Marinagarivorans cellulosilyticus: one gene and its partner. Each later gene encodes a partner of the first gene's protein in a complex. Links are inferred from orthologs where the notes say so. Each region holds a gene or a part of one and is shown in the gene's direction. Other genes may lie near its edges. The genes, in order: xseA and MARGE09_RS09660.

Region 1 (3,247 bases):
TATGCAAGATTAGACTTTGCATCCGTATATGGATATACGCTATTAGGGTAATGCAGGAGCAATTACCGAGGAGCACAAAGTCGAGGAGCACAAAGTCGTAGATGGCTTGAGCGAGTCCAGAAAAATTGTCGGCTGCCGCTAAGTTAATGACATTGGGCAGGAAGCCTCTTAATAGACATCGCATCCGTATATGGATATACGTTGTTAGGGTAATGCATCGGAGCACTGATGCTCTTTATTAGTCATTGCATCATTAGTGCATCCCTCGGCAATCGCTCCTGCATTGCTCTACTAAACTACATCCCTGTAGCGATGCACGTTAACCGCAGGCTTACAACAACCTCACTAAATTCAAGAAACAACAAAAAAAGCCCCACTCTTTCGAGTATGACACCAAGCTAAACATTAGACCTTTGGATCGCACCGCTCATGCGCATCCATGCGCTCGCGGTATTAGTGCATCCCTCGGCAATCGCTCCTGCATTGCTCTACTAAACTACATCCCTGTAGCGATGCACGTTAACCGCAGGCTTAGAACAATCTCACTAAACTCAAGAAACAACAAAAAAGCCCCACTCTTTCGAGCGGGGCTTTTTTGTTGTTTGGTGGAGCCTAGCGGGATCGAACCGCTGACCTCAACACTGCCAGTGTTGCGCTCTCCCAGCTGAGCTAAGGCCCCGTAATTGGGTGGTTGCATTTTAATATTTAAAATCAGCAACTTGGGATAACTTGCTGCGGCTGTGCCGTAACAAGTGCGCGCATATTAATGCGCTGTTTAGGGGTTGTCAACGCTATCGCGTGTAATTCTGCAATTTCTTATCAAGATCAATAAAAAGCGCGCCTATCACTAGGTTTACCCGCGCAGCATAGCCACTTACACTGCGCACCACGTTTTGATTACCTTGCTAGAGGCCGACATGCCCCCCGCCGCCAAAAATATAATGTCCGTTAGCCAGCTTAACCAACAAGCTAAGCGCGCACTGGAGCAAAACCTGCCCAGCGTTTGGGTGCAAGGGGAGCTAACCAATTTGGCCCAGCCCAGCTCGGGGCACTGGTATTTCACCTTAAAAGACAACCGCGCCCAGGTGCGCTGCGCGATGTTTCGCGGCAAGAATATTATGGTGCGCGAGCCTATTCGCGCTGGCGACCAAATTGTTTGCAATGCCAATGTTAGCCTGTACGAAGGCCGCGGCGACTACCAACTGATTGTTAACTCGCTGCAAAAGGCGGGGCTTGGCGACTTGCACCAGCAGTACGAAGCACTCAAAAATGCTTTAGCGGCCGAAGGGCTATTTGATGCCGAGACCAAGCGGGCACTGCCAGCTTACCCCAACACTATTGGCATTATTAGCAGCCCAACGGGCGCTGCCGTGCACGATATAATTACCGTGCTAAAGCGCCGCTACCCTAGCGCCGAAGTTATTATTTACCCTGCAATGGTGCAAGGGGCCGAGGCACCCGCCAGCCTATTAAGCGCTTTGACACTGGCCAATAAGCAAAATCGCTGCGATGTATTAATTATTGGCCGCGGTGGCGGTTCGCTAGAAGATTTATGGGCATTTAATAGCGAGCCACTGGTGCGCGCTGTTTATGCCAGCCACACACCCATTATTAGTGCCGTGGGCCACGAGGTGGATTTCACCCTTAGCGACTTCGCCGCCGATTTGCGTGCACTTACGCCATCGGCTGCTGCCGAAGCCGCCACCCCAAACATGGCAGACATTCAGCAACAGCTAAGCCAGCGCAAACGCCAACTGCAACACCTAATGGCGGCACATATCGGCAATGCCAAGCGCTCGCTTGCACTATTAAAAGCACAGCTGCAATCACCACAAGATCAACTTCGTCACCGGCAGCAACAACTCGACCATTTAGAACTACGACTTAAACAAGCCCTAAGTAACCGCATAAATTCAGCCAAACAACAGCTCAATACGCAAAGGCACCAACTGCAGTTAAACAGCCCCGCATGGCAAGTTAAAGAGGCTAAAAACCAACATCAACGCTTAAGCCTACAACTTAAAAAAGCGTTTGAACGCGTCTTCCAACAAAAGCGCAAACAACTGCAGCAACAAGTCGCACTGCTTAATAGCGTAAGCCCCCTGCAAACCTTGCAACGCGGTTACGCTGTAGTGCGCAACAACAAAGGCCGCGTGATAAGCAGCACGGCGCAAGCCAAAAGCGGCCAGAGTGTGGCCATCGCCCTAGCCGACGGCAGTTTGAATGCCACTATTAACGACATTACCTAATCGCAATAATCAGTGCTGAAGCAAGTGCTCAGCCATAGCCAACTAGACGAAGCCCAAGCCGCGCATTACACTGCCAGCTTCTTGTCGGGGTGCTGCCTTTAGTTGGGGTCGCTGAGATCAATTGTGAAACCCGCCGAACCTGATCGGGCTTAAACCTGCGTAGGGAACAAGTGCTATGCCAACACCCTCTTCTTTTGCCATTGCTGGCGCCGGCCTTGCTGGTAGCTTACTGGCGTGGCGACTACTCGAAACGGCCAACCGCCCTATTCGCGTCACCCTATTTGAAAAAGGCGATTTATCGCAACCACGCAGCGCCGCCTACACCGCCGCCGCCATGATCTCGCCATTAAGCGAAGTGGTGGTTTCAGAGCGCGCCATTTACGATATGGGCATGCACTCGCTGCAGTTATGGCCAAAATGGTTAAGCACACTCAACCAGCACAGCGCCAAGCCCGTACTCTATAACAATCAAGGCAGCCTTGTGGTCGCCCACCCCAGCGACGAAAGCGAGCTTGAGCAGTTTGCACAAGATTTGCGCTACCACCTTGGCGATAGCAATACCGCACAATGGCTAAACCGCAACGAATTAACTACCTACGAGCCAGACCTAAACCCACACTTTAATCGCGGGCTACTGCTTCCGGACGAAGCCTTTTTGGATAACCGCCAATTACTGCATAACCTACACCAGCGGATTATCGCTTTAGGCGGCAGCATTCAAGACAATACAAGCATTACCTTCACGCCCGAACCACAGCGAGAGGGGAGACCACTAGCAGGCTACGACTGCACCATTGATGCACGCGGCACCGGCGCCAAACAATCGCAAGCCGTACGCGGTGTACGCGGCGAAGTCCTGTGGGTGCAAACGCCAGAAGTAACGCTAAAACACGCCGTACGCCTTATGCACCCGCGCTACAAGCTGTATATAGTGCCCAAACCTAACAATAGCTTTATTGTCGGCGCCACCGAAATTGAAAGCCAAGATAGCTCGCCGG
Region 2 (3,213 bases), 1.5 Mb from region 1 along the record:
TTGACCGGCTAAAATCTGTGCGCTTAGCGCATCGGCTAGCTCGTAGGCTATTTGCTCGGTTTGTTTTTCGAGTTCTTCTAGCACTTCTTTTACACGCGCTTTTACGCCGGCATCGTAGCCTTCTTCACCTTGTTCAACATCAAAGTCTTCAGAGCATTCAACCTTGAGTGACATTTCGGTCACATCTTGTGTGGTTTGGAATATCTCGTTGATAGGGGTTGGCTCTGGCCTTCCTGGGCTAAATTCTTGTGCAATAATGCTGGTGCCTTTTGGTGGGTCGGTGACATTCACTTTGTTTTGAACGCCAAAAGCCTGCGCCATCGAGCCGGCTAAGCGCTTAAACTTCATCGCGTCCATTTCAGAGAACGACAACAGCAAAACGAAAAAGCACATTAGCAAAGACATCAAATCTGCAAACGTGCCCATCCAAGCCGGCAGGCCTGCCTTACATTTGCACTTATCCTCATCTTCATCACTCATAGCGAGTTAGCGCTGGTGAATTACTCTTCACCGGGATCGCGCTTGCCCTCCGGAAGGTAGTTGCGCAACATGCCGTCGATTACGCGAGGGTTTTGCCCATTCTGAATAGCGATGAGCGCGTCGATAACTAAGCTTTTAATCATGGCTTCCTCCGCGGCGCGCAGGGCAAGTTTATCGGCCATGGGTTGGCAAATGGCGTTGGCAATAATGGCGCCGTACAGCGTTGTAAGAAGGGCAACGGCCATTGCAGGGCCGATGGCTTTAGGGTCGTCCATGTTGGCCAGCATGGCCACAAGGCCAATGAGTGTGCCTATCATTCCCATCGCTGGTGCCATTTCCGCCATGTTGGCAAAAATAGAGGCGCCAACGGCGTGGCGTTCTTCGGCTTTACTTTTGTCTTTGGACAGCAATGTTTTAACAACGTCGGGTTCGTGGCCGTCGACTAATAACTGAATGCCACGCTTTAAAAAGTCATTACTGACTTCTTTGCCTTCTAGTGACAGAAGGCCGCCTTTGCGAGCTTCGTCAGCTAGGCCAACAACTTCGTTAATAAGCTCAACAGGGTCGGTGCTGCTGAATTTAAAGCTTTTGCCTGCAACCTTAATAGCGCCCAAAAACTGCCCAAGCCCATACTTGGCCATAACCGCAAAAATGGTACCCCCAACTACGATAACGACTGAGGGTATGTTGACGAACATGCCTAACTGGCCACTCATCAACATAGAGATGACGATAAGGGCGAGCGCACCCACAATCCCGACTAACGATGCTAAATCCACACTGTGCTCCCTTGTTTCGGCTGCTGTACTGCTTTCAATTGGCAATGTCGGCGCTTAAAACCTGCTTTTTAGGTTATCGGCCGGTGCTCTTAAAGATTGAATTTTCCAACTGCAGCGTTATAAGTTATTCATTCTTTGAGTGTAGATGGTTTTAGCCGGTCTTCCGTGAAATTGATGGGAGTCGACTTACTATTGGTTTTAACCGTTGGGTTTACGGGTAGCGGTGACCATGTGGCTGCTTTGTGGTTTGACCGGTCTGTGTAAGTTGGGTAATGTGCGCGCTTCTATAATGGTCGAGGTTGACGGCATGGTCGCGCGTAAAAAAACAGCACATTTCGAGAAGTCTTTGGAGGCCCTAGAGTCAGTTGTTGATGATATGGAAAGTGGCGAACTTAGCTTAGATGACGCACTGAAAGCCTTCGAAAAGGGTGTCAAATTAACGCAAGAGTGCCAGCAGGCGCTGGATGAGGCTGAGCAAAAAGTCTCTATTTTGCTCGGTGATAGTCCTGCTGCTGAACCTGTCCCCTTTGATGCTGGCCCTGCAGACGCTTAAAGCGGTTTTTAACCTTTGAATAAAGAATGCTTTTGTGAATGACTCATTAACACTATTTGTGGACCGCTATCTGCCTGAAATTGAGCAGCATCTCGCGGCCGCCTTGCCTGCGCCTATAAACGGGGGGGAGCGTTTGCGCGAGGCCATGGCCTATAGCCTGCTTAATGGCGGCAAGCGTATTCGGCCTATTTTAACCTTGGCTGCAGCGCAAGCGTGCGGTGGCATTGGCAGCGCGACTTGGCCAGCGGTGGTGGCGGTAGAGTATATACACGCCTACAGCTTGATTCACGACGATTTGCCTGCGATGGATGACGATGATTTACGTCGTGGCAAACCGACTTGCCACATTGCCTTTGATGAGGCTACGGCCATATTGGCCGGCGATGCGCTTCAATGCTCTGCTTTTGAGTGCTTATCCAAGCAGGCCGAAACGCTAACCATGGTGGCGCCACTTGCCAAGGCTGCTGGTGCGCGCGGTATGGTTGTTGGTCAGGCTGTTGACCTTGCTGCAGTGGCGCAGCAGCTGAGCCTTGAGCAGTTGAGCCATATGCACAAACATAAAACGGGTGCGCTCATCGAGGTAAGTGTGCAGCTGGGCGCCATGTCGGCGGGTGCTTCGCCCGCACAATTGAATGCCTTGGCTGAATACGCTAATGCTATCGGTTTGGCGTTTCAGGTGCAGGACGATATTCTTGATGTAACAGCAGACACCCAAGTTCTTGGCAAGCAGCAAGGCGCCGATGCGGCAAATAATAAGCCCACATATGTCAGTTTGTTGGGTTTGGAGGGGGCGCAGCAAAAGGCGAAGCAGCTGGTCGCGCAGGCTTTGGTAGCGTTAGAGATATTCCCAGATGCACACCTATTGGCGGCTATTGCGCATTACATTGTTAATCGCGAAAAGTAGATTGCCGAAAATGGCGGGGCCTTCTTAGGGTTGCGTGCTTTGATTGCTGCCGTAATGTAAACGCAAAATGCGCCTGCATTACGGCAAGCCATCTTAGAAGAATAAAGCCCAAATAATCAAAGCAAAAAGCACATACTTAAGCAGATAATACAAAGGCTTGTTTTTCGCCTTAATTTTTTTACCTAGCAGACGCACCCCGTAAACATAACCAAATAGCTTATTGATTGCACCTACCTTGTCGCCCGGCTGATTTTTTGAAACTGCTGCGCCCATCACTACTCGCGAAAACAGCGCGTTGATCCAAGACGCAGGTGCAAACCACATGGGGCGAACGACATCGCAAAATAAAACAATGCGCTGTTGTTCGGTATCGTTTTTGGCGTAGTGAATGAAGGTTTCATCAAACATAACAGATTCACCATTGTGCCAAACGTAAGGTTCGCCATCGACATAAATAGCGCACTTTTCGTCGCCTGGGGCGGTTAACGCTAAGTGGT

Evidence for each region.
Region 2: the proteins of xseA (region 1) and MARGE09_RS09660 are in contact, whole or in part, in a cryo-EM structure (PDB 8TXR), measured with the Escherichia coli proteins. The link is inferred for Marinagarivorans cellulosilyticus from one-to-one orthologs.

The regions. Positions count from the first base shown.
Region 1 is NZ_AP023086.1:3,932,163-3,935,409, forward strand. Bases 163-3,083 are described here. They hold xseA (exodeoxyribonuclease VII large subunit), read left to right. Parts: upstream 163-917; coding sequence 918-2,249; downstream 2,250-3,083. Other genes in these bases: thiO (glycine oxidase ThiO), read left to right, coding at 2,425-3,083. In the rest of the region: more of thiO, read left to right, coding at 3,084-3,247. UniProt on the Escherichia coli protein: Bidirectionally degrades single-stranded DNA into large acid-insoluble oligonucleotides, which are then degraded further into small acid-soluble oligonucleotides.
Region 2 is NZ_AP023086.1:2,442,637-2,445,849, forward strand. What follows is about bases 264-3,150. They hold MARGE09_RS09660 (exodeoxyribonuclease VII small subunit), read left to right. Parts: upstream 264-1,488; coding sequence 1,489-1,812; downstream 1,813-3,150. Other genes in these bases: MARGE09_RS09650 (flagellar motor protein MotB), read right to left, coding at 264-480; pomA (flagellar motor protein PomA), read right to left, coding at 501-1,259; MARGE09_RS09665 (polyprenyl synthetase family protein), read left to right, coding at 1,847-2,716; MARGE09_RS09670 (aspartyl/asparaginyl beta-hydroxylase domain-containing protein), read right to left, coding at 2,810-3,150. Also shown: more of MARGE09_RS09650, read right to left, coding at 1-263; more of MARGE09_RS09670, read right to left, coding at 3,151-3,213. UniProt on the Escherichia coli protein: Bidirectionally degrades single-stranded DNA into large acid-insoluble oligonucleotides, which are then degraded further into small acid-soluble oligonucleotides.